Regions from separate parts of the Pseudoalteromonas sp. ND6B genome, predicted to be linked through region 2. Evidence: predicted binding sites of a transcription regulator. Region 2 holds the regulator's gene; each other region holds the start of a gene.
The links. The regulator sigma-54, encoded in region 2, starts transcription at its own class of promoters, with help from an activator protein. The targets are predictions, from matches to a motif close to GTTGGCACGNNNNTNGNNT.

Region 1 (7,903 bases), on a different contig from region 2:
GGTACGTTGCGCAAGCGTTCTTACTTCGTCAGCAACTACCGCAAAGCCACGGCCCTGCTCACCCGCTCTAGCAGCCTCAATAGCCGCATTTAACGCCAATAAGTTAGTTTGCTCGGAAATCCCTTTAATTACATCTAATACATGAGAAATTGATTTAATCTCTGTCGAAAGCTCTAACACCGAGGCCACAGAATTGGCCATTGACGCTTCCAGTTGTTCCATTTGTTTAATCGTGCTTTGCACAAACTCAACCCCTTTGTGCGTCGTTTCTTCGGTTTTAGTAGCAATATCTGCCGCATTACTGGCACTACCAGAAATATCCTGAACCGTAACCTCCATCTCATTAACGGCTGCCGCCACCGTTTGCGTACTCGATGATTGCACTTCAGCTAAATTTGCCGCACCTTGCACTTGCTCAAGCACATCTTGGGAAATACCTTTAACATGAATTGCCGACTCAGAAACCTGTTTGAACATATAATGTAACTGCTCTAAAAACAGATTAAACTTAACCGCTAAGTCTGAAATTTCATTATTATCATCAGTAGGGAGTCGCGCTGTTAAATCGCCATCTTTTTCTGTTAACGCATTCACTGCTGCAGTAATGTTTTCGATTGGCCTAAATATTTGCCCTACCAACACGCGTGCTGACGCTAAACCAACAAGCGCAATAATTACACCAAAAATGATATTAGTATTAATAGCACTATTAATTGCGCCATATAATTGCTCTTGGGGAATTTCAGCAACTAGATGCCAACCTAATGAGTTTACAGGCGTACTTGATACAACATAGTCATCACCATCAATTACTTTACTTTGAATTGCCCCATTTTTAATCGGCGCCAAGTCAACAGATTGCCCTATTTTAGTTTTATTACCATGCAGCATAATCTCGCCACTACCAGAGACCAAATAAACAATGCCGCCCTCACCTATCCTATATTCACTTATGAGATCCACCATAGAATCGAGCGAACGGCCTATTCCGGCAATTCCTTGTCTTTGCCCATCAAGCTCAATGGCATAATTAATAAATACCATCACCTCAGAGCTACCTTTATCTATGTCGAGCGCTACTTCAAATGGTCTATCCGATGCTAAAAAAGCATCAAACCAAGTATCACTACTGTCTATTTGCCTAGAAATACCTTCATCGGTGTAATAATTGCGGGAGTTTTTAGAAATAATGTATGCGTTACTGGCTTGGTTTTTATTTTTTATATGTTTGAGGTAATCAATGAATTTACCTCGGCTTTGCGCATCTTCATTATTATTCATCCATTGTTGCACAAATAAGTTTTGCGCTATTTCTTTGCCAACAATAATAGGAGTCGATAACTCTAATTCGATTTGGCTTTTCACTTCACTAAGCGCTGTTGGTAAATCTACTTTGGCTAGTTTTTCTTCTGTATTTGAGCGAATACTATTTGAAAATATTAGAGTAGATATTGCTAAAGGAGCAACAACAGCCAAAATAAGGCTAAGGTATACTTTTCGTTTTAATAACATAGAGCACCTAAGGGGTAACAAAGCGGTATTTTATATACTGCACACAATTAACAGTAGCGACATTAAAGGTCATAAAATAAAGATTTTTATAATAAAATCCCATAACACTTTAATAGTAGATTCAACTGTGTTTATTGCAATGTATTCAATAAAATTAATAAAAAAATCAGTGCGCTGATAAAAATACAATAGAAGTAATAGAAATGAAGTTTTATAAACTAGGAAGGTGAGTTTCTATTTACTTGGAAAGCTTTGAAAAGTGGTGGCCCCTCCCAGACTCGAACTGGGGACCTAACGATTATGAGTCGTGTGCTCTAACCAACTGAGCTAAGGGGCCATCTTTGTATAACTGTAAGCAGTTAATTTTTGAAGCGTTTAGCCACAGAGCGACTAAAGCGGGTTGCAGTATAAAAAGTTTTTAGGGGCTTGTCACTAGCAAAAAGCTTTATTTTAACAATCAAGGGGCTAACTGCTCAAATAGTAAGCTTTGAGGTTTTGTTAGTGATGAGTTTTGTAAAACAAATCCATTTATTAATAGCAGCCTGAGTAACTAATACACATACCTTTGGGAGCACTTAGCAACTCAGTATTAAATGTCCTGCTATGCTGCTACATTATTTTTTGGCAATAATGTAAATCGCATGAATTAATCCAGGGAAATAGCCGAGCAAAGTTAGCAAAATATTTAACCAAAAATGCATCCCTAGTCCTACCTGTAAAAACACACCCAGTGGTGGTAATAAAATAGAAAAAATAATTCTAATGATATCCATAATTTAATCCTTATAATGTTAGCAAAGCAAAAAGCCCAGCAGGGCTGGGCTTTAGTATAGTGTATTATTCTGCAATAACAGTTAATTCATCAACTACCTTGCGAACATCTTCAGCGTTTTTAGCAATTTCCATCGCTAATTGCTTTTCAGCATCAGACTCAACTGTACCTTTAAGAGTTACCACACCATTATCGGTATCAACATCAATGTCTGTACCACCTACTTCAGAATCAAATAAGTAACGTGTTGTGATCACTGTAGTGATTTTAGCATCTGTTAAATCACTTTCAGTGTCGTTACCCATCATTTTAGAATCATGCTTCTTCATGTCGGTGTTTTTTACCACAGTTAGACTGTTTTCAACGTCAGTTACACCATCTAGGCTTAGTACGAGTTCTTCAGCAAGCTCTTTATCTACTTCGCTGTTTACTTTACCTGTTAGCATTACCTTGCCGTTTTTTACGTCCGTGTTGATATCAAAGTTATTTAGATTGGTGTTCATAAGCAATACTGTTTCTGCTTTCCCATCAATCCAAGCATCTTTGCTTTCGTTTTCCCAACTGCTTGCCTGAGCGCCCATTGCGGTTGTTCCTAATACTAGGGCTGCAATCATAGACTTATTAAATGTTTTCATAATCGTTCTCCTTTTGATTAAAGACACTTAAGCTAATGCGAGCATCGGGCCAACATTTTTTAACCTTTAATTTCAATAGGTTAATTTAAAATAGTAGATATTGGCTTAAACCTACTAAGTAAACATTTACAGACTATTGCGTAAAAGTTTCTCGAATAGCGAAACTTACTAAATAATTGTATATTTGGTTAATCTTTCGTTAATATAATAAAGAATCAAAAACCCAAAATCATAAACCACTGAATTTAAACAATTTAATATTTGGTATAAGGCTTGCTTTGAAATAACCAGCAATCATAAAAGGATAATTTAAATGTCTGTTAAAATTGAAGACCGCCCTATTGAGCAAGTTCGTGAGCAAGTGATTGATCAGCTCATTTATAACTACAGCCATGGTGTTATTTCTGTAGAAGCATTTGAAAGGCGCTTAGACGACGCCATGGCAGCGAGTGACAATAAAGCACTTATGGATCTCGTTGAAGATTTAACCTTAAATACTGACCAACAATATAAGGCGCAAAAGCACTCTCAGTTTGCACCTAATTATAGCGCGCAGCATGAGACTGATGAAGAGCCACTTACATTAAGAAGCATTCTTGGTTCGAGTGAACGAAGCGGCCAATGGGTAGTTCCTCAAAACATTTATATAGAAAACTACATGGGGTCAATCAATCTTGATTTTACGGATGCTATTTTTACCCATCAACATGTCACTATTCACGTTAATTGTTACTTTGGCAGCGAAGAAATATATGTACCAGAGCACGTTAATGTAGTTTCTAAAATGTTTTGTATTTTAGGCAGTTTTGAAAATAAAACAGTGTCACTTAATAAGCGCCAAGGGCCAACGATTCACATTGAAGGAAAAACTGTTTTGGGCTCTGTGGAAATTAAAGTTAAGCGCACTATTAAAGAAAAATTTATTAGCTTTGCAAATGATCTAAAAACTCAACTTGGCATAAATGGTAAACATTATTAAATATGCTAAACATTGAATGAAGCCATAATCGTTGGCTTCATTCATATTATAAGTCGTTATTTCGCTCACTAGGTACATCACTCATGTACTCTACAAACTCAACTTCAAACCCTGCAGGGTCAATATAATAAATGTTTTTTCTAAATGGATTTACAGCACCTTCTTTACTTATTGCAAAGCCCGCATGTTTTAGGCGCGCTATTACTGCATTTAAGTTATTGGTTACATAGGCAAAGTGTGCCAAACCAATTTGATGTCCTGATAGGTTGCGGTTTTTCCCTTCACCGTGATCGCTTATAGCAATATATTGATCGTTATCACCAAAATGTACCCAGCGCCTTGCTTTACCATACCAAGTTCCTTCCCCCTCACTTCTAATTGACCAATAGGGAAACGCTGCTTGGTAAAACTTAAGCATGGCGTTTATGTCACTAACAACTAAATTTACGTGTTCTAATTTCATAACTTTCTTCCTATTAATTGAATATAGAACATCATAAAACCTCAAGTTAACTTTAGGTAAAGCGCTAATTTACAAATTTATTGTCTGTTTTTATTCCGATAAATATATTGAAAGATCATGGCTGTACAAAAAACACTCACAAGTATTTAGGCTTTATGGTTTACTTTATGGCAAAAACCGCTAAAATACGCCGGCTTAAATATATAAACGTTCTTTTACAACCCAAAGGTAATACCATGCATCCAATGTTAAACATTGCGGTTCGCGCTGCGCGTAACGCAGGCAAGCTTATTCTTCGTGCAAGTGAAGACTTATCAAAAGTTGAAGTGCAACAAAAAGGCACTAATGATTTAGTTACGAACATTGATAAAGAAGCCGAAGCCGTAATTCGTGACACTATTTTACGTTCTTACCCTGATCACTGCATCGTTGGTGAAGAGTTAGGCGAACACAAAGGTAAGGATGCTGATTACCAATGGATTGTTGACCCACTTGATGGCACAACTAACTTCATCAAGGGTATCCCTCATTTCGCAGTATCTATTGCACTTAAAGTTAAAGGTCGTTTAGACCAAGCCGTAATTTACGATCCAATTCGTGGCGAACTTTTTACCGCTTCTCGTGGTCAAGGCGCACAGTTAAACAGCAAACGTTTACGTGTATCTAAAACGGTTGAACTTGCCGGTTCTGTTCTTGCAACAGGTTTCCCTTTCAAACAAAAACACCACTTAGATGCCTATTCTGAAGCGTTTAAAGCATTATTCGTACATACCGCTGATATTCGTCGTGCAGGTTCTGCAGCACTTGATATGGCGTATGTTGCAGCGGGTCGTGTTGATGGTTTCTTTGAAATTGGTTTAAAACCGTGGGATACAGCAGCAGGCGAGCTATTAGTTAAAGAAGCTGGCGGCATGGTTGTTGATTTTGCTGGCGGTAATAACTACAACGTGAGCGGTAACGTTATTTGTGGTGCACCTAAGCTAACACAAGCGATTGTTCGTGAAATGCGCCCAGTATTATCTGAGTCGTTATTACGTTAATCGTAATACCGCACTAAAAAAAGGAGCCGAGGCTCCTTTTTTGCTTTTTGTTAGCCACTTTTTTTACTATTGGATAAACGCACAACAGCGGGTGCAGGCCTTCTTCGATTACAAATAAATAAGTAGCTGTGACGATAACGTTTTGCTTCTTTTTTAGCATCTGTGGCTAATGCCGCTACTTGATGGCTATTTTTACACTGCTGCAGATCCGGCTCAACTAAACCTATCGATAATGTAAGTAAAGGTACAAACTGCTTTTCGCCCTCTCGATTAGTTGCCCAATACCCTTTTCCAGCAATATGCTCTGGCGTAAAAAATACGCGTGACTGCAATTCAAATTGCGTGATAATGGTATTACAAACCTCCACCGCATCTTTTTTTTCAAACACCACCATAAAGTCATCGCCACCAATATGCCCGACAAAGTTAGCGCTGTGCGCACACGCTTTTACAGTCACATCGGCCAGAAGTTTTATCACGCTGTCCCCACTGGCATAACCATACAGATCGTTAAATTGTTTAAAATGATTTAAATCGATATAAGCTAGTGAAAATGGCTGTTTATGTTGCAGACGCTGCTCTATTACTTCACTAATTGCCACATTACCCGGTAACATGGTCAGAGGGTTAGCATGTTGGGCGTGGCGGATTTTTTCAGCGGTAATGTGCTTTAATATGTCCCTGAGCGGTGCCAAACCTAAATATTTATTATTACTTGTGATAACAATATGGCGACGAATATCAAAGTCTTGCTCTGTTATTTGCTGAGAGACAATATCAAGCATTTGATTTTCATCAACCACCAAAGGCTGTTTATCCATTAACTCAGTGACTTCACATTTATCATAAAGTGCATGCCCGTATGGCGCGGCAAACACTTCTGTTAGCTGATCTTTGTGTAACAGCCCTATTGGCTGCTGATTGCTATTTAAAACGGGTAAGCTAATTATGCGTTTGTCTTGCTCAAAAAGGGCATGAGCTTCTTTACAACGCGTATGACTGCTAATGGCAGGCTGAGCAACAGCAAGCACCCCGATAGCCATTGATTGTTCAAACTTTGAACCTGCTTGAGTCGATGTAAATGCTTGTAACTGCTTACAGTTATAGTCATAGCTTGGTTGTTGGCTGGGTCTTTCTAACAAAAATCCCTGAACATGACTTATGCCTATACTTTTAACTAAATCGAGTTCTTCAGTACGCTCAATTCCCTCAGCAATCACCGCTGTATTTGTTGCCCGCGCTAACACCACAATTGATTTTAGAAATTCTTTTTTAACTTCGCTTTGATCGCAATGATCAATAAAGTAACGATCAATTTTTACAATATCTGGGCATAACTGCGACCATTGCTTTAGACCGGAATAACCTGCACCAAGATCGTCAATAGCAATAGTGAAGCCTAGCTCTCGATAATGAGCAATGGTTTTTAACAGTAAAAAGCCATCATCTACTTTTTCTTGTTCGGTGACTTCAATCACCACACGATTAGCCGCAAGACCAAACTGTTCAATTAAATGTAAAGTTTCGCCTTTAGGGTGGCTCGGATCGAGTAGAATTTTTGGGCTGACATTTAAAAATAACTTCCCTTGTAGATTTAGTTTTACAAAGTTTTCTATGGCGCGAGAACGGCATAAAAGCTCAAGCTCTGAGATCAATTGATATTTATGAGCCGTTTCGAATAGCTTATTTGGCATCGCTAATGGGCTATTTTTAGGGCCTCGACTCAGCGCTTCATACCCAATAATAGATTGCTTAGTTATATCAAAAATAGGTTGGAACAAGGTTGTTATTGCCCCTTGTTGTAAAATTGACTCTAAGGCTTTACGTTGCTCAGTCACTACTAGCTCTGATCAAAATTAAATAAGAGTAATAAAATATCAAGCTCGTATGACAATTATATGTCTTACACGCTAAGCAATAAAAAACCGCTCACAAGGAGCGGTTTTTTAAAAAGGATAATTTAATCTCAATTAAGGCATTGAGTCTAAATCGGCACCTTCTTTTTCAATCACCTCTGGTATTAAATCTTCTTTACTTACGCCCATGGCAATAGCCACCGAGCTGGCAACGTAAACTGAAGAATAAGTACCAATAAATACACCAAATAATAGTGCGGTAGCAAAGCCATGAATAGTTTGGCCGCCCCATACAAAGAGTGCAATCAATACTAAAATAGTGGTAATTGATGTAACTAAAGTACGATTAAGTGTTTGCGTAAGTGACAGGTCAATAATTTCAATGGTGTCGTCAATACGTACTTTACGGAAGTTTTCACGGATACGGTCTGATACAACAATGGTATCGTTTAGTGAGTAACCTATCACGGCGAGTATTGCAGCCAAAATAGTTAGGTCAAACTCTAAACCAAGCACCGAGAATAAACCAATCGTAATGATTACATCGTGTAATAGTGCCCCCACCGCACCTACAGCAAAGCGCCATTCAAAGCGAAATGCCACGTAAATTAAGATACATATAAGCGCAGTTAACATGGCAAGGCCA
Region 2 (7,903 bases):
TCTTCGGTTGCGGCAGCAATGTGCTCGGGTGCCATTTGCGCAATAATGCCCAAACGTACATCTTCAGACAGCTCTTCAAGCACATCACCTTGTACATCAGGATCAACAAGCTGCCAGAGCATACGGCGAATTTTATGCGGGGATGATTCTAAAAGAAGTGCGGTATCACAAGGCGCCGTTTTTGCCAGCATGCGTCTAACTTGAACAAATTGACCACTATTTAGTGACTTAGTCACCTGTTTTAGTTGTTGTAGTGGAATATCTTGTTCTAAAGCTTCAGGCATTGGCGTCCTTAATTAAATTGTATTACATGCTGGAAGGGTATAAATGCTATTCAATTTTAGTTTATCTTACTTTATGTGAGCAAACTAACTCAACCACTATTAACCTAAGCTTAGGATGATGAATTAATAATGAACTTTTTTATTCTTGCTCATTAAATCGTTGGTCGATGAGTTCACCTATTGCGCTAAGTGCAGGCTCAGCGTCGGGGCCTTCGCATACCACCTTAACTTCTTTGCCTTGGCTGCTTTCGAGTAACATAAGTGCCAGCACGCTATCGCCAGCGGCTTGTTTGTCATCTTGAAATAAAGTGATTGTGGCATCAAATTGCACAGAAAGCTGAGCTAGTACTGTCGCCGCTCTAGCGTGTAATCCTAATTTGTTTTTTATTAAAAATGTATTTTCTAAGCGCATGACATGTTCTCGCAAGCTTTGATTTTATTCTTGTTCTCGGTGGCGAATTTTTACATTAGGATGACTCATTGCAAAGCTTTCGCCAATGGTTTGCGCTAAATAAACAGAGCGGTGTTGCCCACCTGTGCAGCCAATTGCAATGGTTAAGTAGCTGCGGTTATTTCGTTCTAAATGCGGCAGCCATGTTTGCACAAATGTTTGAATTTGCCATGTAAATTTTTGCACTATGCTGTGACTTGCTAGGTAGTCTTTTACTGGTTGATCCAGCCCCGTAAGTGGCTTAAGTTCAGGCTCCCAATGCGGGTTTGGTAAAAAACGGGCATCGAATACGTAATCTGCTTCTTTAGGGATGCCGTGTTTGAAACCAAATGACTCAAAGGTAATGATCAGTTGTTTATCTTTTTTTCCGAGTATTTTTTCACGAATAGATTCAGCAAGCTGATGCACACTTAAATCTGTGGTATCAATCATATAATCAGCACGATTAATCAATACATCAAGCAGTTGTTTTTCTTTTTTTATGGCTAAATCAAGCGGCAAAGAATCAATAGATAAAGGGTGGAGACGCCGTGTTTCTGAAAAACGTTTAATTAAGGTTTGATCGTCACTGTCTAAATAAAACACCGTTGGCTTAGTGAAACCAGGTAAATATTCAATGATTTCATTAAACTGTTGCTGCTCTTTAGGTAAATTACGCACATCAACACTTACGGCTATTTTGTTGTAGCTGTCGGAAACACTACGAACAAGAGATGGCAATAAATTTAAAGGAATATTATCTACACAATAATAACCTAAATCCTCAACAACACGCAGCGCAACAGATTTACCAGAACCTGAGCGACCACTTATAATTATTAATTCCATTTATCACCCTTAATTGTTACTACGGTTGACTTACAATTACTTGATACAGCTCATTGTCGGATTTTGCTGCTCGTAATTGCTTACAAAATTCTTTATCATTGAGCTTATCAGCAATCGTGGCTAGCGTCTTCAAATGCTGCTGATTATCGCCATCGGGAACAATTAACGCGACAAAAATGTCAACCGGCCGGTTATCAATCGCATCAAAATTAATAGCTGTTTCGCTCACTAAAATCAAAGCAAGGGGCTCTTGAGCTCCACTCATGCGACCATGTGGAATAGCAATGCCTCGGCCAATGCCTGTACTTCCAAGCTTTTCTCTTGCAGTTAATGCATTAAGAATATCTTGTTGTGTTAAATAGGGCAGCTTATTGTGAGCCAATTCACTGATAAATTCTAAAATTCTTTTTTTACTATTAAAAAGGACCGCAGCTTTACTGCAGTCCTGACAGATAAGTGAGCTTAGTTTCATAGTGTTAGTGTCGAGCAAGTTTCTCTTTGTGTTTAATTACTTGACGATCTAGCTTGTCAATGAGCGAGTCTATAGCGGCATACATATCTTGATGCTCAGTAGAGGCAAAAATCTCAGCGCCACTTACATGAACGGTTGCTTCAGCTTTTTGGTTTAGTTTTTCTACATCGAGAATAACGTGCACATTCGTTATGTGATCAGTGTGCCTCTGTAACTTCGAAAATTTACTATTTACGTAGTCTCTAAGCGAGTCGGTAATATCTACATGGCGACCAGTTAAATTCAGTTGCATAAACATTTTCCTCTTTGTTGTACGCCTTAAATCAAACTTTTACGTTGATTAGACGGGGGAATAGCTAGAGATTCGCGATATTTTGCTATAGTTCTCCTCGCTACTTTAATTCCTTGCTCTGCCAATATATCTGCAATTTTACTATCACTCAATGGTTTAGCTGAGTTTTCTGCAGCGATTAATTTTTTAATTAATGCACGTATTGCTGTTGATGAACATTCGCCACCATTTTCAGTACTTACATGGCTTGAAAAGAAATATTTAAGCTCAAAAATGCCACGTGGTGTATGCATGTATTTTTGCGTAGTAACACGCGATATAGTCGACTCATGCATTTCCACCATTTCAGCCACATCGTTAAGCACCATAGGCTTCATAGCCTCAGGACCGTGTTCAAAAAAGGCCTGTTGCTGTTGCACAATACAGTTGGTTACTTTAAGTAGCGTGTCATTTCTACTTTCTAAGCTTTTTATAAACCATTTAGCCTCTTGTAAGTGCGAGCGAATAAACTGGCTATCACCACTTGATTTAACCGTACGCGACATAGCTGCATATTGGCTATTTACTCTGATCTTAGGCATGCTATCTGGGTTTAATTCAACTACCCAACGACCTTTAACTTTCTTAACCGACACATCAGGAATAACGTATTCAGACTCTTCTCTAACAATAGTGTCTGCCGGTTTTGGGCTGAGCGTATGAATCAACGTCATGATTTCTTTAAGCTCATCTTCTTTAAGCTTTGTTTTTTTCATCAACGTGCGATAGTCACGTGCAGCAAGTAAATCAATATGATCGGTTAAGATCATTTTTGTTTCGTTTAAAAAAGGTGTGTCTTTATCAAATTGATTTAGCTGAATACACAAGCACTCTTGTAAACTACGCGCGGCTATTCCCACTGGATCAAATAGTTGAATACGCTTTAGTACCGCTTCTATTTCGTCAAGTTCAACTTCATCTTCGCCGTCGTTTTCTTGGTTAAAGCTTTCTAATATTTCTTCACAGCTAAGGGTTAGAATCCCTGAGTCGTCCACAGCTTCTACAATTGCAATAGCTATCGCTTCATCGGTAGGACTAAACGGCGTCAGTTGAAGTTGCCACATTAAATACTCATGCAGCGTTTCAGTCGAAGAGCCTTGATAAATAGATTCATCTTCTGGCATTGGGCCCGATGAAGAGGCAGGCGCAGCGCTCATATATTCATCCCAAGTAACATCCATAGCCATATCATCGCTAATGGTGTCTTTGGTCATTGCTTCGCCGCTATCTTGCTCATACTCGCTAGGTTTATCGTCAGCTGAGGCACTTAGCGTTAAGTCATCGTTATCGGCTTTTTGTTCGTTTTTACCTGCAGTGTCTTCGCTGTAATCGTGTTCTTCAACTTCAAGCAAGGGGTTGCTATCGAGCGCTTCTTGAATTTCTTGCTGGAGATCCAATGTACTGAGTTGCAATAAGCGAATTGCTTGTTGCAACTGTGGAGTCATTGTAAGTTGCTGGCCCATGCGCAGCTGTAATGATTGCCTCATTTATCTCTAACAATCCTTTTAAATTACGGTCTGTTGACCTTTACGGATTAAAATTTGTTCAAACTAGGGGCGGTTTAATTGCGGCGCGAGGTTTGTAACCTAGTGGGCTAAGTCAAAACCGAGCAAAGCTTCCGCGTCCTGCTCACGCTCCTTACCTACATCCATGTAGGCAACAAAGAGTAAATCGTCCCTAGGCAGAACCCGAAGGGCAGCGCCTGTTTGGCATTGATGCTGCGTTATCGCCTATTTATGGGGAATACCACACCACATAGGCTCTGCCTTGCCTAAATACCAAACAGACTGCTGCAAATTCAACCTTGAAAGGTCAACAGACTAAGTATGATTAATCTTAGCAGATGCTTAGTGGAATAACACACATATTAGAGCTTGAACTGCTCGCCCAAATAAACATCGCGTACTGTTTTATCGTTTAATACGTATTCAGGAGTGCCTGATGCAATTAACTCCCCATGAGAAACTATGTAGGCTTTTTCACAAACATCAAGTGTTTCGCGCACGTTATGGTCTGTAATAAGTACGCCAATGCCACGGTTTTTAAGATGCTCTATAATCTTTTTAATATCTAATACTGAGATAGGATCAACCCCCGCAAAGGGTTCGTCTAAAAGGATAAATTTAGGGTTTGCTGCTAATGCTCGCGCAATTTCAACGCGGCGACGTTCACCACCTGATAAGGCCATACCTTGGCTGTCACGAATATGCTGAATGCTAAATTCATCAAGTAAATTATTTAAGGTATCTTCGCGTTGTTGTTTGTTTAATTCTTTACGTGTTTCTAAGATAGCCATTAAGTTTTGATAAACAGTCAGCTTTCTAAAAATAGACGACTCTTGCGGTAGATAACCAATCCCTAAACGCGCTCGGCTGTGCATCGGTAATAAAGTAATATCTTTATCATCAATTGATATTTTGCCTTTATCACTAGGGACAAGGCCTACAATCATATAAAAAGTGGTGGTTTTACCTGCACCATTAGGGCCAAGTAACCCCACAATACTGCCAGCTTCAACCTCTAGGCCAACGTTTTTTACAACTTCACGACCTTTGTAGCTTTTAGCTAATAGCTCTGCTTTTAATGTGCTCATGGTTGGCCTTTATCATCTTCTTTTTTATTTTCAACAGGCACTAAAATAGTGTGTACACGGTCTGTTGAGTTTTCGTCTTTTTCTGCGCTAATTAACTGCTGCTCGATATCGTAAGTGATACTTTTAGCTGTTATTTTTTGACCTGCTTGAGCAATGCTTGCATCGCCGATTAAGGTTAAAAAACGCAGCGACACATCGTAACGCACTTCATTCGCACTGGCGCTCATTATGGTGCCATCGGCTTGTGTTTCTTCAAAATATGCAGGGCTGCCTGTGGCAATTAATAACTGTTTGTTATCGCCTAGGTCATCGCGTTTATGCACTTCTAAACGGTCAGCTGTGATACGGCGATTACCATGAATAATTTCAACATTTTTCTCAAAAATGCCTACGTTTTCTTTTAATTGACCTTCCTGCCTGTCAGCACTAATTGAGATTTGATTAGCCGCAGGAGCTTCAGTGGTTTCCTCTGCATGGCTATGAAATGCAATCAGTAATGAAGGAACAATTAGAATTTTAAATAGGTTATTGGTCATAATATAGGGTTCGCGTATGGTTAATAAGTTTAATCACCTCGGTTTTTAAATCGGCCTCAAGGCCTTTACCTGTGATTTTTAAATTAGGTCCTGTAATAACGACAGGCTGCTGTGATTGCATGGTTAATAGTTTTATATCAACATTGATGGTCTGGGCGGTGATCGTATCGATCATGGCGTTATCTACTAAGTTTTGAGCGGTTACATTACCCTCTAACACCAGTTGACGGTCGTCGTATAGGGTGGCTTCATCGGCGTTAATACGCCATGTTTGCTGCTCGTTGTATAAAGTGAATATAGGCTTTTCAAAAAAGGTAAAACCGAGTTGTTGATACAACTCCATTTTTACCGCAGTTACCTTATGGCTCACTTTACCTTGTTCATTATAAGCCGTTTGTTTTAGCTCAATAGCGGTATAATCAGGCTTAGCAATAACTTGTGTTTCTTCGCTTGCAGTAATATCAACCTTAGTAAAATAAGGATACCAGAGCCAAACCATACAGCTTATGAATAAAACGCTCAGTATAATGCGCGCTACATTCATGAACTCGTTCCTTGGCTAGTTAATGGCTTGTTATTTTCGAGCATAAGTAAGTCTGTCAGCTCTCTTACCGCACCAAAACCGCCGGGCAGTTGGGTTACATAATGTGATAAACGTTTAATAAGTGGATGAGCATCGTTTACGGCAACCGCAAAACCGACTTGCTCCATTACTGGCATGTCTGGGCCATCATCACCTATATAAGCAATTTGCTCATCGCTAAGCGCTAATTTTTGTTTTAATTCTTGATAGGCTATGAGCTTGTCTTCTTGGCCTTGATATATATGTTGTACGGTTAAACTGCTCATTCGCTGCTGCACTATATGAGAATGGCGCCCAGTGATTACGGCGACTTCAAAACCGCTGTTAATCAGGGCTTTGATACCAAATCCGTCTTTGGTGTTAAATGCTTTGAGTTCTTCACCTTGGTTTCCAAGATAAATACGTCCATCAGAAAATACACCATCAATATCACAAATTAATAGCTTTACTTTTTTTGCGCGCGCCTTTGCATCATCACTTAGCGGTTGATAGAGATCTTCAAATTGCATTTATAGCACTCCGGCTTTAAGTAAGTCTTGCATATTTAGTGCGCCAATCGGTTGATTATGCTCATTAATTACAATTAAACCATTAATACGTTTTTGTTCCATAATATTTAACGCTTCAGCCGCGAGCATCTCTTGGGTGGCTGTAGTACACGACTTGGTCATCACAACATTAATTTCAGTGCTATGAATGTCAATACGTTGCTCTAAAATACGGCGTAAATCGCCATCGGTAAACAGGCCTGATAATTGCTGGTCACTATCAACAATAGCGGTCATGCCGAGTCCTTTGGCCGACATTTCAATTAAGGCATCTTTAATCGTTTGCGTCTCGTTAATGATAGGCGTATCAGCACCACTGTGCATAACATCTTTAAGAGTTAAGAGTAATCGCTTGCCTAAGCTACCACCAGGGTGCGATAGTGCAAAATCATCAGCAGTAAAGCCGCGTGCTTCTAATAATGCCACCGCCATGGCATCACCCATAGCGAGTGTGGCAGTGGTACTTGCAGTAGGTGCTAAGCCCAATGAGCAGGCTTCTTGTTCAACTTTAATACACACATGCACATTTGCCAATGTTGCCATGGTTGAGCCTTGGTTGCCTGTCATGGCAATCATTTTGGCACCAATGCGCTTTAATACTGGAATAATATTAAGTACTTCGCTGGTTTCACCAGAGTTTGAAATGAGGATAACCACGTCATTTGCTGTGATCATTCCTAAATCACCATGGCTTGCTTCACCCGGGTGAACAAAAAATGCGGGGCTGCCGGTACTGGCAAGAGTGGCGGCTATTTTGTTACCAATATGGCCTGATTTACCCATGCCAATAACAATAATACGACCTGAGCAGTCATACATTAATTGACAGGCTTGGTTAAAGCTTTCATTAACGTATTGTGTAATATCGCTGAGTGCTTGGCGTTCAATCTCTAGAACACGTAACCCTTGTTGAATAAAGTTTAGCGTTGCCATGGGCTATCCTACTTGACTAAAAATATAACCTTGGTAAATCATAAATGCGACGATGAGCAAACCACCTTCTATTCTATTGATACGTCTTTGACCTCTAAAGTTCAATGACATAGCAATTAGCGCCAAGGTTGCGCCAATCATAATAATAACATCACGGTTAGCTACTGATGCGTCAATAACCGATGGATTAATTAATCCTGCCAGCGGTAATACCGCTAAAATATTAAAAATATTCGAACCAACTATGTTACCCAGCGCTAAGTCATCTTCATTTTTAAGTACACCTGCAATTGAAGCTGCAAGTTCAGGTAAGCTGGTGCCTATAGCAATAATGGTCAAACCAA
Region 3 (7,903 bases), on a different contig from region 2:
AAAGTGCCGGTTTACCGGGTACTTCTTTATGCCCAACTACTTTAATCCACTCTCTTTCAAGCAGAGTTTTAATAATATTTGAGCCAGTTGCTACACCCCGCACTTGCTCAATTTCACCACGGGTAATGGGTTGCTTGTATGCAATTAACGACAGGGTTTCGAGTAAAGCTCTCGAGTATTTAGGGGCACGTTCTTGCCATAAATTACTCAACCATGGGCTTAAACTACTGCACGCTTGAAAACGATAGCCACTGCCTACCTCAACTAAACGTATTCCACGCGTCTGATAGTGAACTTGAATGGCCTCTACAGCATCATTAATGCGCGCCATAGAAATTGCTAAGTCGTTTAAAACCGTGTCCTTAAGATGACGTTTTGATACGGGCTTGCCTGCCACAAAAATCGCCGCTTCAATGATTTCAATTAATTGTTCATCACTAATTCGCCGACCAACCATAATCACTCTAAAGTTAATAAAAACACACAGCCATCTATTATGACAGAACAACGGCAAACTAGGAAAACATATTAATAAAATAACATTTATAGGTATAAAAAAGCCAGTGAAGAACACTGGCTTGGTATCAAGTGTATTTAATAATGTAATTTAGCTATTTTTAAATTGCTCAAGTGCATCGTCCTCTGCAACAGAATCACCATGTTTTTGGATATAGCTATTAAACTCTTTTTTACTTACTCGTTTATCTTTATTGCTGTCCATGTAACCAAAATGATTTGAAATATCATCATCGTCAGCTTCAGAAACTGAAATAAAGCCGTTGCTATCATTATCTAAGCTTTTAAAGTCATTTTCTATTTTATCAAACTTCGCAATATCAGCCTTAAATGCAGACTCACTCACTTCACTATCTGTAGCAACTTTCCCAGCATTTAGCTGCATATAAGCATCATATTCATTACGGCTTATTTGGTTATCCATATTTGTATCTATATTTGAAAAGTGCTGCCAAATACTATCATCGTCGGCTTCTGTTTTAGAAATAAAGCCATCGCTGTCGTTATCTAAGCTTGCAAAATCACTGTCGATTTTTTCTAAACCTTGATTTGAAGAACAAGCGGCTAAACTCAATGCGGCTAAAACAGTAGAAGCTATCGTTAATTTTTTCATCAGACGTATCCTTGTATTAATAAATTTCAAATCTAGTAATACAAATACGATGCCAAAAAAAATAAACCATTAAAATCAAAAAATTAACCAAGAACAACTTCTATTACGATATTTAATAATGCAATTTTTGCAAGCTACTCTGGTAATTTTTGCAAAAAAAAAAGCTCGGTAAGAACCGAGCTATTTATATCTAATACGGTAATTTAGATTGCAGCGTTTTGGTAACGCTTAACAAAATCAGTAACGCTTTGGCCATTACACTTTAATGAATTTAAGTTACCAATTTGCTTACGTACTGGTTGCAAGCCTTGCTTTAATGCAGTCATACATAACTGTGTTTCTTGGTGTGAATCTTTTGCAAATACTTCTACTTTAGACACAACTGATTGCGTTGCTGCTTCTTTTTTTGCAATGTCACGGATGTCTTGACCGTTACATAGGATACTTTTTGAATAACGCGATAAATATACACCGTGCTTTGCTGCCATTTTACGAGCAGCCGAAAACCCCTCATTGGCGCTTACTACACATAAGTTAGACTCTAATTTGTTGTCTTGGCTGTAATACGTATTGCTTTGCGCAGTAGCAGTTACAGAAACAAAAAGAGAGGCGGCTAAAAGTAATTGAGTTTTCATCAGGTAGTCCTATTTGAACGAGTTAAACAAACGATTTTTGCGCATTATATAGACAACTTTTAACATATCAATTGAATATTTTATTTATTTTATTATTTAATATTGCATTTACAATGTTTAAACATTAAGCAAAAATTGATCAACATTTGTGCAGCTATTTTCTCGTTTCAGTCATGTTATGTCGCTCCAAATACTGATACAATTTAGCTAACAATGAAAATAAATTTGAAGGTAAACTTTATGAAAGTGATTTCTTTTAATATCAATGGCCTGCGTGCTCGCCTACATCAGTTACAAGCTATTATTGATAAACACCAGCCAGATATTATTGGTCTTCAAGAGATAAAAGTGCACGATGAAGCATTTCCGCTAGACGATGTACAAAAAATGGGTTACCACGTTTATTTTCATGGACAAAAAGCGCATTACGGTGTGGCAATGTTATGCAAAAAAGAGCCTAAGTCGGTATTAAAAGGCTTTACCACCGACACAGATGAGTCGCAAAAGCGAATGATCAGCGTTACCGTAGAGCAAGAAAATGGCCGTGACCTGCATGTCATGAATGGCTACTTCCCGCAAGGCGATAACATCAACCACGAAACTAAATTCCCTTATAAACGTCAATTTTATCAAGACTTAATGACTCACCTAAATAGTCATTACACGCCTGATCAAGATGTAATTGTAATGGGCGATATTAATATCTCTCCAACCGATTTAGATATTGGTATTGGTGAGGTAAACGCAAAACGCTGGTTAAAAACCGGAAAATGTTCATTTCAACCCGTTGAGCGTGAATGGCTAGCAACGTTATTAAACTGGGGCTTTAAAGACACCTTTAGAGAGCAAAACCCAGAAACTAACGATCAATACTCGTGGTTTGACTACCGCTCTAAGGGTTTTGTTGATAATCGTGGACTAAGGATTGATGTGGTTTTGGCAACGCATGACTTAGCAGCTCGCTGTATCGACACCGGTATAGATTACGAATTACGTGCTATCGACAAGCCTTCAGATCATGCGCCTATTTGGTCTGAGTTTAATTAACGATTATGCTAAGCGTGCAATTACAGGCATTACTGTGGATTGGTGTTATTGCTATTGGCTTTTTAAGTGTTAATAAATCAACATACGCCAATTTATTTAATACGCCAGCTAGGCAAACCGGTGTGTTTGCCTGCGCGCTGGTGCTCGCTTTACTATGGCGTATAAAAGCCGGTATTTTACCTGGTCTTGATCTTCATATACTGGGCATTACTGCTGTAACGCTGATTTTAGGCTGGCGTCTGGCTATTTTAAGTTGTGTATTAGCAACAGCCCTGCTAACTGCTTTTGGACAAATAGCATTCGAGCTGATTGCGGTAAAATTACTAATAAGTGCGTTTATTCCAGTATTATTAAGCTACTTTGTATTTATGCTTTGTTACCACTACTTAGCGCGGCACTTTTTTATCTATATATTTGTTTGTAGCTTTTTAACGGCTGGTGTCGTTGCTTGCGTTAACATTATACTCGGGGGTGTTTTTTATTACGCAATTGGCGAATATAATTGGCATCAGCTAACAGAAAACTACATTTATCTCAGTCCTATTTTAGCGTTTCCTGAAGCAATGCTAAACGGTATGGCAATAACTGTTATGATCACCTATCGCCCGCACTGGGTAAAAACTTTTTTTGATAAGGACTATTTAGGCTCATGAGTCTTCATTACCATTGCCCTATTTGCAAACTTCCATCGGCACTTAATGAAAAAACATTACGCTGTGATAATAACCACAGCTTTGATTTTGCCAAAGAAGGCTATGTAAACTTACTCCCCGTGCAAAATAAAAACTCTAAACAGCCCGGTGACTCTTTAGAAATGGTACAAGCAAGGCGTTCTTTTTTAGAGCAAGGCCATTATGCATTTTTACAGACGGCCTTAGCTAATTTAGTCAAACCGCTCAATGCAAATATAGTGATTGATTTAGGGTGTGGCGAGGGATTTTACACCCATGCTATAGCAAATAACACGCAAGCTACTGTGTATGGTGTTGATATATCTAAGTCGGCGGTAAAATACGCAGCAAAACGATACAAACAATGTCAATTTAGCGTGGCATCAATAAGCCACGCGCCCTTTAATGATCACCTTGCTGATGTGTTAATTAGCGTGTTTGCCCCTTTGTTTGACGATGAACTTTCTCGCCTTGTTAAAGAGGATGGCTGTTTAGTGGTGGCAAGCCCTGGGCCTATGCACCTCAAAGAGTTGAAAAAATATATCTATAATACGGTAAATGAACATACTGAAGTTGCTACGCCAACAGGCTTTAAACAATCATCGCAACAGCTCATTACAGAGCAAGTGTCACTCACATTTAGCGACGTAAGAAATTTAATAATGATGACACCCTTTGCATGGAAGTTCAGACCCGAGCATTGGCAGGCACTTGAACAAAAACAGCATCATAAGGTTACCTTGTCATTTTATATTAGCCAGTTTGTTAAAACTGCTCTTTAGTAAAGGTTTTATCCATTTTATCAAACATGTCTTTTAACAATTCAGCAAGCTCCAAATAGCGGGGCTTGTTTTTCCCCATTTGTGCGTCGTAACCGTTGGCGATCATTTTTGCAAACAACTCGTTGTACCATTGCAGCATAGCGGGTTCTAATTCTGTTTGCGCACGTTTACCTAGCCATAAAAGCCCTTGTAACGGCAAGGAGATAAAAAATAGACTACTGGCAATAGCTTGAGGTAAAAAATCAGGGCCTAAATAATTAAGCTGAAAAAACAAAGTTAGCATGGCTAAAATAGGCATTACTGTAATCGCAAGCTCGGTTGCTTTGATCACTTTAAACTCGGCAAATAATGGCGCGACCTCTTTACGCATAGGCCATGTTTTAGCATAAGCGCGCCCTAATTGAACTTGTGATATCACACTTTTTTGCATTATAAATCCTCACAATCACGGCATTTAACACTTGTAAAAGCACCTTGCTTATAAAAGTGTAACACAACTCTCACTTTATCGGTAAAAATGCTTAATTTCATTAGTAAAACTCACAAAAAGCATAAATTATTAAAAGAATTCCACAAAGCCCTTTTAATAAAGTCAACTACACTTTAGTCTATACCCATTTAAGCCTACAATGCTTATATATCAACCAAGTGTACTGATTAATATTTAAATGGAAAATGAATCTATGCCAACTCTCCCAAAAAAACCAAACCATGTTTTGGTACTTAATTGTGGAAGCTCAAGTTTAAAGTTTGCAATTATTGATGCAAACACAGGAAAAGACATTATTTCAGGTTTAGCTGAGCGCCTAGGTGCAGATGCTCCCTCAATAAAATATAAATTTAAGGGAGAAAAGACCACCATTAAACTTGCTGCTAATCAGGCACACGCGCATGCCATTGATACGCTGGTTGATTTAATAAAAGATCACAATCTTGATGAGCAACTAGTTGCTGTTGGTCATCGTGTTGTGCATGGTGGTGAGCATTTTACCCAATCAGTATTAATTGACGAACGCGTTATTGCAGGTATCACGCAAGCAGCCACGCTAGCACCTTTGCATGGCCACGCTAACTTACTGGGTATTTCATCAGCGCAAGCATCATTTAAAAACTTACCGCAAGTAGCCGTGTTCGATACGGCATTTCATCAAACGATGGATGAAGTCGCTTATCTTTATGCCCTTCCTTATCAGCTTTATAAAGACTTTGGTGTTAGGCGCTATGGTTTTCATGGCACCAGCCATTTTTATGTGGCAGGGCAAACTGCGAAGTTGTTGGCACTTCCCATTGAAAACAGTAACTTTATTAGCGCTCACTTAGGCAACGGCTGTTCAGTGTGTGCGATTAAAAATGGCAAAAGTGTTGATACCAGTATGGGGTTGACCCCGCTTGAAGGGCTTGTTATGGGTACGCGCTGTGGCGACATTGATCCGGGCCTATTTAACTTTTTAACCACGCAACTCGATTACACTGCTCAGCAAATTGATGACTTACTCAATCAAAAAAGTGGTTTATTAGGCATAAGCGAGTTGTCTAACGATTGTCGCACCATAGAAGAAGCCGCTATTGCAGGCAACCAGCAAGCTATGCTGGCACTTAATATGTTTTGTTACCGCCTCGCAAAACAAATAGCCGCTTACATGGTTCCGCTGCAACAGCTAGACGCAGTTATTTTTACCGGCGGTATTGGCGAAAATTCCGATATTATCCGTGATAAAGTACTTAAACAATTGGCCTTTTTAGGTATTAATTTAGACCCACAAGCAAACCTTGATGCACGTTTTGGCCAAGCTGGGTTAATTAGTACAGCTGATTCACGTAGCAAAGCGGTTGTTATGCCCACTAACGAAGAATGGGTGATCGCACTTGATGCCGCAAACATCACCAAGGAGTTATAATATGGCTCGTCGTATTATGTTGATCCCCGTTTCTACTGGGGTTGGTTTAACCTCAGTATCGGTGGGTTTGGTAAGGGCGCTGGAACAAAAAACTGTTAAAGTTAATTTTTTTAAACCTATAGCCCAACCACGCGCGGGTGAAACAGGCCCAGAAAAGTCAACACAAATTGTTACCCAAGGCTCACCTATTGATCCACCCACGTCATTTGCGCTGGATTACGCCGAGCAAATGATTGGCGATGGCAAAGGCGATGACCTGCTAGAAGAAATTGTAGAGCGTTTTCAAAGTAAAATTAACGATGATGAAGTGGCTATTATTGAAGGCATGGTGCCTACTCGTCGCCAACCGTATGCGGGGAGAGTTAATCGCGAAATCGCACAAACTTTAGGGGCGGATATCGTTTTTGTACTTACCCCTGGCAATTACAACATTACTCAAATTGAAGACCGACTTGAAATAGCCGCTGGCAACTATGGTGGCATTGACCACCCTCGCGTGCTTGGCTGTATTTTTAATAAAGTAAACGCCCCCCTTGATGAGGAAGGTCGAGCTCGCGCCGATTTAGTCGATACCTATAAGCCAGAAGCGCTTGATAACGAATTAAACCGCTTAGCTTCTTTACCTATTTTTAGAAAAAACCCGTTTATGTTACTCGGCGCTATTCCGTGGGATTTTGAACTGGTTGCCCCACGTGTTAAAGATTTAAGTGCCTATTTAAAAGCCACTATTATCAACGAAGGCGATATGGTGCACCGCCGACTCAGACGAATTACATTTTGTGCCCGCACGGTATCAAATATTCTAAATTATTTTACGCCAGGTGCGTTATTGGTAACCCCTGGCGATCGCTCAGATATACTCGTTGCAGCTTGCTTATCGGCCATGAATGGCACAAAACTAGGTGCAATTTTACTTACCGGTGGTTTTGAGCCTGAGCCGCGTATTATGGCGCTATGTGAACAAGCTATGCAAACTGGCCTACCAATTTTGGCAACCGAAGGCGATACCTGGCGCACTTCTTTATTGCTGCATAACTTTAACCTAGAAGTGCCTAGCGACGATGAACAACGCATTGAAAAAGTAAAAGATCATAACGCTGCACATATCGATTCTGATTGGCTGGACACATTAGCAAAAAGTGTGGGAAAAACCCGCAAGTTATCCCCGCCGGCCTTTAGGTATTTATTAACCGATAAAGCACGTAAAGCGGATAAAACGATTGTACTGCCTGAGGGTAACGAGCCTCGTACCATTAAAGCCGCTGCTATTTGTGGCCAGCGCGGCATTGCTAAAACAATTTTACTTGGCGATCGCGATGAAATATTTCGAATCGCGGAGCAACAAGGGATTGAACTGAACGAGCATGTGACTGTAATAGAGCCAACTAGTATTATTAATGACTACGTAGCACCTATGGTTGAGATTCGTAAAAACAAAGGCTTAACTGACGTTATTGCAAAGGAACAACTGCAAGATAACGTGGTACTGGGCACCATGATGCTAGAGCAAGGAAAAGTAGATGGGCTGGTTTCAGGGGCAGTCAATACCACGGCTAATACTATTCGCCCGCCTTTACAGTTGATTAAAACCGCACCAGGTTCATCATTAGTCTCGTCGGTATTTTTTATGTTGCTTCCTGATCAAGTGCTTGTTTATGGTGACTGTGCTATTAACCCTGATCCTAATGCTGAACAACTAGCCGACATTGCAATTCAATCTGCCGATTCTGCTGCCGCATTT
Region 4 (7,903 bases), on a different contig from region 2:
GTCATAGAAACCGATAATGTGTTTGGTTCGGTACATTCAATAAACTTGCGCAACACACTAATAGAGAGCTTTTACGGGCAATTGATACTGGTACCTAATAAAATACTGTTTAGAAATGTACTGCGTAATTACAGCACCTTAGGGGTAAGACGAATAGAAGTGCCGGTGGGTATTTCTTACGCTGACGACATAGAAAAAGCCAGTGAGGTCATCGTCGACAAAATTAACCAATTTGACTTTGTGATCCGCAAAAATGAAACCGCTGTTTATGCCGAAGGCTTTGGTGATAGCAGTATAAACTTGTTAGTGTGGTTTTGGATCAAATACCCTGGTGAGCCTGATTTTATGACGGTGCGTCACAAAGGAGTTGTGGCAGTTAAGCAAGCACTCGATGCCGCTGATATTAGTATTCCGTTTCCTATTCGTACGTTGGATTTTGGTATTAAAGGCGGTGAAAAACTCGATGCCATGATAAGCGATAAAATAAGTCAGCAGTCAGCAAATAAAGAGGGTGACAATAATACTGATGCAAGCCAAGGTGAGTAAATAATTTAAAACCCCGAAGGTAAAAGCATTGGGAAATAGTTACTGACTATCAGCGCGTTTTTACAAATTAAAACGCGCTTTTTATAATAAATAATATAAGGGTCTGTTGACCTTTGCGGATTAAAATTAGTTCAAACTAAGAGCTATTTAATCGCGACGCGAGGTTTGTTGCCTAGTGGGCTCGATAACTGCTCCTGCGTTATTCTACTGGCTTACATCCATGTAATAATAAGTAAAAACCGAGCAAAGCTTCCGCGTCCTGCTCACGCTCCTTACCACCATCCATGTAGGCAACAAAGAGTAAATGTCCCTGGGCAGAACCCTTGGCTAAATACCAAACAGACTACTGCAAATTAAACCTTGAAAGAACAACAGACCCAATTGATGATCTGAAGTAATTAAAGCCTTGCGCTAACTGCCTTAAAAACGCCTCAATTATAAAACTATATCGATAAGGTTTCTCATCTCAAAATAGATTATTTAATCAACCGAACTAGAGCCCAAGCTTGATGTAAGCGCTTTATAATAAGTGTCTATAAACAAAGGTTTCAAAAGTATAAGCAGCTGCAATGAGCGTCGCGATTGGTGCGTAAACTAAAAGGCTTTTAATTAAGTATTTAAACTGGCTTGGGAATATGCTCTGCAGTGAATTATATTGTGCAAACCATAAAAAAGCGCCGCTTGTGTTGGAGAAACAAGCAGCGCTGAGGGATAAGTTAAGTGTATTGGTTAAGAAAAAGTTGTATTAAATGACACTAATTTTGTTATGAATGATTTTAACCCCATCCATATTTTCTAAAAACTTTTGTGCAAGAGCGCGTTCAAAACCGTTATTGGCTTCACCTTTAAGTTCAACGTCACCGTCATTAACGTGTACGTTTAGTTTTTCTAACTTTAAATTTGGGTTAGTGCGCAATTCATGAGTAATAGATTGTTGTAAATTAGGTTGTGTGGCCACACTGCTAACTACAGCTAAATGCGTTGCTGCACTGACTTTAAAAGCAGAGACTAATAAAAATAAACAACAAAACGAAATAAAACCGATAGTAAATTTAATGCGACTCATAACTATATCCTTAGTGTGTTACTAAAAAACAACGCCATTACTCGGCGTTTTAATACTCGTATATTCGATAGGATTACAAGTTTCATTCCAAGATTAACTATTTGAAATAACTTACTATTTTATTAATTAGTTATTCAGCTAAGTATTTTTTACATATTACTATGAATAGCTTACTCACTGTTTTTAAGCCACAAAAAAGCCGACAAACGTCGGCTCAATTAAATGTGTTAAAGCTAAAGCTATTTTTTCTTTTTAGCTTTGGCTTTTTTCTTTGCTTTCATTTTTACTGGATCTTTACGCTTTTTAACCGGTGGCTTGGCTTCTTTATGCTTTGGTTCTAATCCTTTAAATACACGGCGTTTTAACTTTTGCTCTATGTAACGTTCTACTTTGTAAAGTATGCCAATGTCGTGCGCTTCAATGAGTGAAATTGCAATACCTTTTTTACCCGCGCGACCTGTACGGCCAATACGGTGTACGTATACATCTGCAGTGCGAGGCATATCAAAATTAATTACGTGGCTTATATCAGCTACATCAATACCGCGGGCCGCTACATCGGTAGCGACTAAAATACGGGTTTTGCCACTGTGGAAGTTTTCCATGGCTTTCATGCGTTTATCTTGTGGCATTTCACCACGTAACCACGCAGCTTTTACGCCGTTATTAGTAAGCTCACCAATAAGGGTTTCAAGACGCTCACGGGTTTTTACAAACACAATCGCTTTACTAACATCAGGGCCATTTAAAGTATTAACTAATAGCTCTAGTTTATGGCGGTAGTCGTCGGCTAAATGAACCCATTGGTGTATTTTAGCTTTTTCTTTACGTGATGATTCGGCTTCAAGTAGCGCGGGGTCGTTTAAAATACGCTCTGCAAATAATTCTACGCTGTCACCTTCAAGAGTAGCTGAGAATAAAAAGCACTGACGGCGGTTCTTAGCTTCATCACAAATGCGCAGCATTTCTTTACGAAAACCCATGTCGAGCATGCGGTCGGCTTCATCAAGAATGAGCATTTCTACGTTTTCTGCATGGAAGTTTTCGGTTTCTAAATATTCCATTAAACGCCCAGGTGTGGCGATTAAAATGTCATTATTATTTTCAAAAATTTCTTTGTGTGTACCGTAGTTTATACCGCCGGTAACCACCCCAATTTTTAACTGGGTTTGTTTTGCAAGTAACTCACATTGTTCATGAATTTGATAAGCAAGCTCGCGCGTTGGGGTCATAATTAATACCCGTGCAAAGCCCGGATCACGACGTGGGAAATCCATTAAATATTGAATTGCCGGAATTAAAAATGCCGCCGTTTTACCTGTACCTGTTGGTGCCGACGCTAAAATATCGCGTCCTTGCAACGCCTCAGGAATGGCTTGTTGTTGAATGCTAGTGGGGGTTTCATATCCCATTTTATTAATAGCATTGAGTAGCTTATCATCAAGATCAAATTCAGAAAATTGCATAGAGTGTCAAAAATAGGGGACAATTGCCGTTAATTATACGCACTTAAACCTGCTTGGTGAATGAAAAGGTGAAAAAATGTCTGGTTTTGCATTTAAACAATTTAAGGTTGAGCACGACCAGTGCGCCATGAAGGTCTCTACCGATGGTATTTTACTGGGCGCATGGGCTGATTTAAGCCACGCAAATACGTTACTTGATATAGGAACAGGCACAGGGTTACTGGCTCTAATGTGTAAGCAACGAGCGCCACATTTAAAGGTGAGTGCGGTTGAAGTTGATGAAACCGCCTACCAGCAGGCTTTACAAAATTGCCAGCAAAGTCCTTGGCCGGATATTAGTATTTACCATCAACCTATTCAGCAGTTTGAGGCTGCAGGTTTATTTGATTGTGTTATAGCTAATCCGCCTTATTTTAATCACAGTTTAAAAGGTGATAATGCAGCGCGAAATACCGCTCGCCATACCGATGGTTTAAGCTTTGCAGAACTGCTTGGTGCGTTTAGGCAACTAAGTCATCAACATTCGCGTTTTAATCTTATTTTACCCACCACTGAGGCGCAGTTATTTATAACATTAGCACAGCAGCAAGGGCTGTATTTAAATCGCCTTTGCCAAGTACAAGCTATGCCAAATAAGCCCTTTAGCCGCAGTTTGATGACTTTTAGTTTTGATGATGGCGAAGTAAGTAAAAGCACCCTATGCATAAGGGAGTTAAGTAATGCTTACAGTCAAGACTACATTGCACTGTGCAAGACGTTTTATTTAAATATGTAATACCACGCTGTATGCCTAAAGCATTTTTACGTAGAGTGTTTTATAAAGGATTGTTAGTATGGCACCATTATTGACTCATGTTTAAAGTAATCTGATGAATTTATTAACTAAAAAAACAAAAAAAATACTATTACTAGCCCTTTTAGCGGGCAGCTTATTTAACACCTCTGAGGTTTTTGCTAACCCCACACCGGTTGGGCTTTGGAAAACTATTAACGAAGAGACCAATGAGGCTAAGTCGTACGTGCGCATTACTGAGCAAGATGGCGTGCTGACTGGTAAAATTGAAAAAATACTCAATAAAGCCAAGCAAGATGCACTTTGCACCGAGTGTGATGGTGATAAAAAGAATCAGCCTATGTTGGGGATGACCATTATTGAAGATGTGACCTATGCGGGTGACGGTAGTTGGGAAGACGGTGAAATTCTCGACCCCAATAATGGTAAAACCTACAGCGTGCGTTTAACACCGCAGCAAAATGGCGAAAAACTAGAAGTGCGCGGTTATGTGGGCTTTTTTTACCGTAACCAATACTGGTTAAAAGTAGAATAGTTAAGAATTAAAAAGCGCTGCATGGCAGCGCTCTTTGCAATAGTGAGTTATAGGGTTTCAGCGTACTCTGTCATCACTTGTTCTACCCACGTGGCAATACGCTCGTCGCTTAGCTCGTACTGACTGTCTTCATCTAATGCTAAACCTACAAACTGTTTACCGTCTTCGGTAAGTGCTTTTGATGCTTCAAATTCGTAATTACTGTCGTTCGGCCAAAAGCCTAATTGAGTAATGGCTTGGGCATTTATTTCGTCGTGAAGCATGCCTAATGCGTCTTGAAACCACTGACCATACCCTTGCTGATCGCCCATGCCAAATAAGGCTATAGTTTTACCATTTAGGTCAACGTCTTTTATGTCGTCCCACTTTGATTCCCAATCTTCTTGAATTTCGCCAAAGTCCCACGTAGAAATACCAAAAATGATAAAGTCATATTGCTCAGCGTTTTTAAGCGGCTCGTCTTTAATATTATGTAAGCTGACAATGTCGGCGCCAATAATATCGCGTATTTTTTCTGCCGCCATTTCGGTATAGCAGGTAGTAGAACCAAAAAATAAACCAATCTGCATCGTATTTATCACTGTGTAATTGCCTGTTATGATAGGCTCAAGTTTACCGTAAGGTATTTTTAATTGATACCTTCTCCCGTGGTATTACCAACATGAGATCACAACGTGACAACGCTATCTGACGATTTACCTGAACAAAATACTGAGCTAAGCAGCAATAGCGACTTTTTAGAAACCTTTTTAGATAGCCTCTATTTAGAGCAAGGCGTGAGTGAAAACACACTGAGCGCTTATCGCAGTGACTTAGATAAGTTTTGCCAATTTTTAAAAGGCGAAAGCTTAATGACGGTAACCAGTCTAGATGTTGAAAGTTACCTAGCACACCGCGTTGATTTAGGGCTAAAACCACGCAGCACTGCGCGAAGTATTAGTGCATTAAAACGTTTTTATCAGTACTTTGTGCGTGAAAAAATAATTAGCGACTCACCTATGGTCAATATTGCTCAGCCAAAGGCAGGGCAGTCGTTACCAAAAACGCTATCTGAGGCCGAAGTAGAAGCGCTATTAAGTGCACCCAACATTGAAGAGCCAATGGGGCTGCGCGATAAAGCCATGCTGGAGTTACTGTATGCAACAGGCCTGCGGGTAACTGAGCTGGTGGGGCTGAGAATGGAGCAAATAAATTTGCGCCAAGCTGTGGTGTTTGTAAAAGGTAAAGGTAACAAAGAGCGATTAGTGCCTTTAGGTGAAGAAGCTATGTATTGGCTCGAGCAGTTTTTAAAGCTCGGGCGCGCACAAATGATAAAACATGCTACCGATTTTGTGTTTCCCTCAAAGCGAGGGGTGGGTATGACACGACAAACTTTTTGGCATCGGATTAAACACTATGCTATTTTGGCATCCGTTGAGTCGCCGTTATCACCCCATACCTTGCGACATGCATTTGCAACGCATTTATTAAATCATGGGGCTGACTTGCGTGTGGTGCAGATGATGCTTGGCCACAGCGACCTATCAACTACCCAAATTTATACGCATGTAGCGAATGAGCGATTAAAATCGGTGCATGCTGAGCATCACCCTCGTGCTTAAGCGAATTTTTTTGTCACTAAGCCGGTCATATAGACACGATAAGATAAGTATTTTTAGGATAGAGAACCCGTTATGAAAAAATTAATGTTAGCAGGTGCCATGTTGTGCACTAGTTTGGGCGCTTTTGCTAATAGCGTTGCAGTCACTCCGGATGCTACAGATCCTATCGTGACAAAATTTGCCGCGCTAGGGGTGACCGTTAAACAAATTAATCCAAGCCCAGTTGCAGGCTTAAAAGAATTGATCACCAATAAAGGTGTGCTGTATGCAAGTCCTGACGGTCAATTTTTAATGCAAGGTACGCTAATCGATTTAAACAACCGTAGTAACTTAACCGAGCAAGCACTTAATGGTGTGCGCCAATCAGGGTTAAAAGAATACGAAGACTCAATGATTGTTTACAAAGCACCTGAAGAGAAGCACAGCATTACTGTATTTACCGATATTAGCTGTGGTTACTGTCGTAAATTACACCGTGAACTAGATGACTTACTTGATGCGGGTATTACCGTTAAGTATTTAGCGTTTCCGCGTGGCGGTCTGCAAGGATCTGGTTACGCTGATTTAATGAATGTATGGTGTGCGAAAGATCAGCAAGAAGCATTAACTGAAGCTAAATCAGGTGCAGATACCCAAATTGTTAAAGGCTGTAGCGCACCTGTTGCTGAGCATTATCAGTTAGGCCAGAGTTTTGGTATTAGCGGTACACCGGCTATTATTTTAGAAGATGGCACGATGATCCCAGGTTATCAGCCTGCTGCGGCATTAAGCGCAGCGCTTGAGGCTAACAAAGCGGGCTAAGCAATACCGCGAGTATGTGTTTAAAAAGGCCTTAATGGCCTTTTTTTGTCTTATATCATGAACATCATAAGTTAAAAACTAGCATGAAAAAAATGATCATTGCGCGAGAACCCGTTGACGACTCTCATCTGCCGAGCCATCTTCACCCTGTTATTAAGCAAATTTATGCCACGCGAAATGTTTCCCATGCCGATGAGCTAAACAATAGCGCAGCTACACTCCACGACTTCAAACTTTTTAAAGATATAGACAAAGCCAGCCAACTGTTAATTGAAGCCCTACACGCACAAAGCAAAATACTTATTGTGGGCGACTTTGACGCCGATGGCGCAACCAGCACCGCCACCTTAATGCAAGGGCTGGCCATGTTTGGCTTTACCCACTTAGATTACTTAGTACCAGACCGCTTTAGTTTAGGGTACGGTTTAAGCCCAGCATTGGCTGAGCAAATAGTGACGATGCAGCCCGATTTAGTGATCACCGTAGATAACGGGATTTCGTGTATCGCAGGCATTGATATTGTTAAAGCCGCAGGCATTAAAGTGCTGGTAACAGATCACCACTTGCAGGGTGAACAACTGCCTAACGCCGATGCTATTGTTAACCCTAACCGCCACGATTGTGATTTTCCCTCTAAGTCGATAGCCGGTGTTGGGGTGGCATTTTATTTACTCATTGCCCTGAGAAGCGCATTGCGTGAACAAGGTTATTTTGAGCAGCATCCCATGCCAAATATTGCTGATTTGCTGGATATTGTAGCGCTAGGTACGGTGGCCGATGTGGTGGCACTTGATGCGAACAACCGCACGTTAGTGCACCAAGGCTTGGCACGTATTCGCAGTGGTAAAACTCGTCCGGGTATTACCGCACTGATTGAAGTGGCTAATCGCAATGCCGCGCGCTTGAGCGCCAGTGACTTTGGTTTTTCGCTTGCACCACGCTTAAATGCAGCAGGGCGCTTAGACGACATGAGTCTAGGCATAGCGTGTTTACTTAGCAACGACATAAATCAAGCAAGGCGCATAGCTGGCGAGCTTGATAGTTTAAACTTTGCCAGACGTGAAATAGAGCAAGGCATGCAAGTAGAAGCGCAAG

Region 1: the regulator sigma-54 is predicted to act here: its motif matches at 3,180-3,198, upstream of ND6B_RS07300 (LiaF domain-containing protein).
Region 3: the regulator sigma-54 is predicted to act here: its motif matches at 1,168-1,186, upstream of ND6B_RS18590 (EF-hand domain-containing protein).
Region 4: the regulator sigma-54 is predicted to act here: its motif matches at 1,686-1,704, upstream of ND6B_RS17845 (BON domain-containing protein).

What each region holds. Positions count from the first base shown of each region.
Region 1 is NZ_JQFL01000053.1:30,760-38,662, forward strand. Features, by position in the region: gene ND6B_RS07320 (methyl-accepting chemotaxis protein) at 1-1,512, opposite strand, end outside; tRNA gene ND6B_RS07315 (tRNA-Ile) at 1,773-1,849, opposite strand; gene ND6B_RS19955 (YqaE/Pmp3 family membrane protein) at 2,127-2,285, opposite strand; gene ND6B_RS07305 (BON domain-containing protein) at 2,350-2,919, opposite strand; gene ND6B_RS07300 (LiaF domain-containing protein) at 3,233-3,898, shown strand; gene ND6B_RS07295 (VOC family protein) at 3,945-4,361, opposite strand; gene suhB (inositol-1-monophosphatase) at 4,598-5,401, shown strand; gene ND6B_RS07285 (GGDEF domain-containing protein) at 5,452-7,239, opposite strand; gene secF (protein translocase subunit SecF) at 7,372-7,903, opposite strand, start outside.
Region 2 is NZ_JQFL01000080.1:25,699-33,601, reverse strand. Features, by position in the region: gene mgtE (magnesium transporter) at 1-284, opposite strand, end outside; gene ND6B_RS01815 (HPr family phosphocarrier protein) at 424-696, opposite strand; gene rapZ (RNase adapter RapZ) at 721-1,563, opposite strand; gene ptsN (PTS IIA-like nitrogen regulatory protein PtsN) at 1,583-2,035, opposite strand; gene hpf (ribosome hibernation promoting factor) at 2,040-2,327, opposite strand; gene ND6B_RS01835 (RNA polymerase factor sigma-54) at 2,354-3,853, opposite strand; gene lptB (LPS export ABC transporter ATP-binding protein) at 4,234-4,959, opposite strand; gene lptA (lipopolysaccharide transport periplasmic protein LptA) at 4,956-5,495, opposite strand; gene lptC (LPS export ABC transporter periplasmic protein LptC) at 5,485-6,039, opposite strand; gene kdsC (3-deoxy-manno-octulosonate-8-phosphatase KdsC) at 6,036-6,587, opposite strand; gene ND6B_RS01860 (KpsF/GutQ family sugar-phosphate isomerase) at 6,588-7,559, opposite strand; gene ND6B_RS01865 (calcium/sodium antiporter) at 7,563-7,903, opposite strand, start outside.
Region 3 is NZ_JQFL01000001.1:75,547-83,449, forward strand. Features, by position in the region: gene scpB (SMC-Scp complex subunit ScpB) at 1-457, opposite strand, end outside; gene ND6B_RS18590 (EF-hand domain-containing protein) at 608-1,129, opposite strand; gene ND6B_RS18585 (hypothetical protein) at 1,333-1,764, opposite strand; gene xthA (exodeoxyribonuclease III) at 2,005-2,811, shown strand; gene ND6B_RS18575 (energy-coupling factor ABC transporter permease) at 2,817-3,464, shown strand; gene rlmA (23S rRNA (guanine(745)-N(1))-methyltransferase) at 3,461-4,264, shown strand; gene yfbV (terminus macrodomain insulation protein YfbV) at 4,248-4,694, opposite strand; gene ND6B_RS18560 (acetate kinase) at 4,948-6,162, shown strand; gene pta (phosphate acetyltransferase) at 6,164-7,903, shown strand, end outside.
Region 4 is NZ_JQFL01000002.1:73,492-81,394, forward strand. Features, by position in the region: gene ND6B_RS17850 (mechanosensitive ion channel family protein) at 1-546, shown strand, start outside; gene ND6B_RS17845 (BON domain-containing protein) at 1,292-1,612, opposite strand; gene srmB (ATP-dependent RNA helicase SrmB) at 1,852-3,078, opposite strand; gene ND6B_RS17835 (tRNA1(Val) (adenine(37)-N6)-methyltransferase) at 3,155-3,853, shown strand; gene ND6B_RS17830 (DUF2147 domain-containing protein) at 3,948-4,406, shown strand; gene fldB (flavodoxin FldB) at 4,454-4,975, opposite strand; gene xerD (site-specific tyrosine recombinase XerD) at 5,081-6,007, shown strand; gene dsbC (bifunctional protein-disulfide isomerase/oxidoreductase DsbC) at 6,080-6,808, shown strand; gene recJ (single-stranded-DNA-specific exonuclease RecJ) at 6,892-7,903, shown strand, end outside.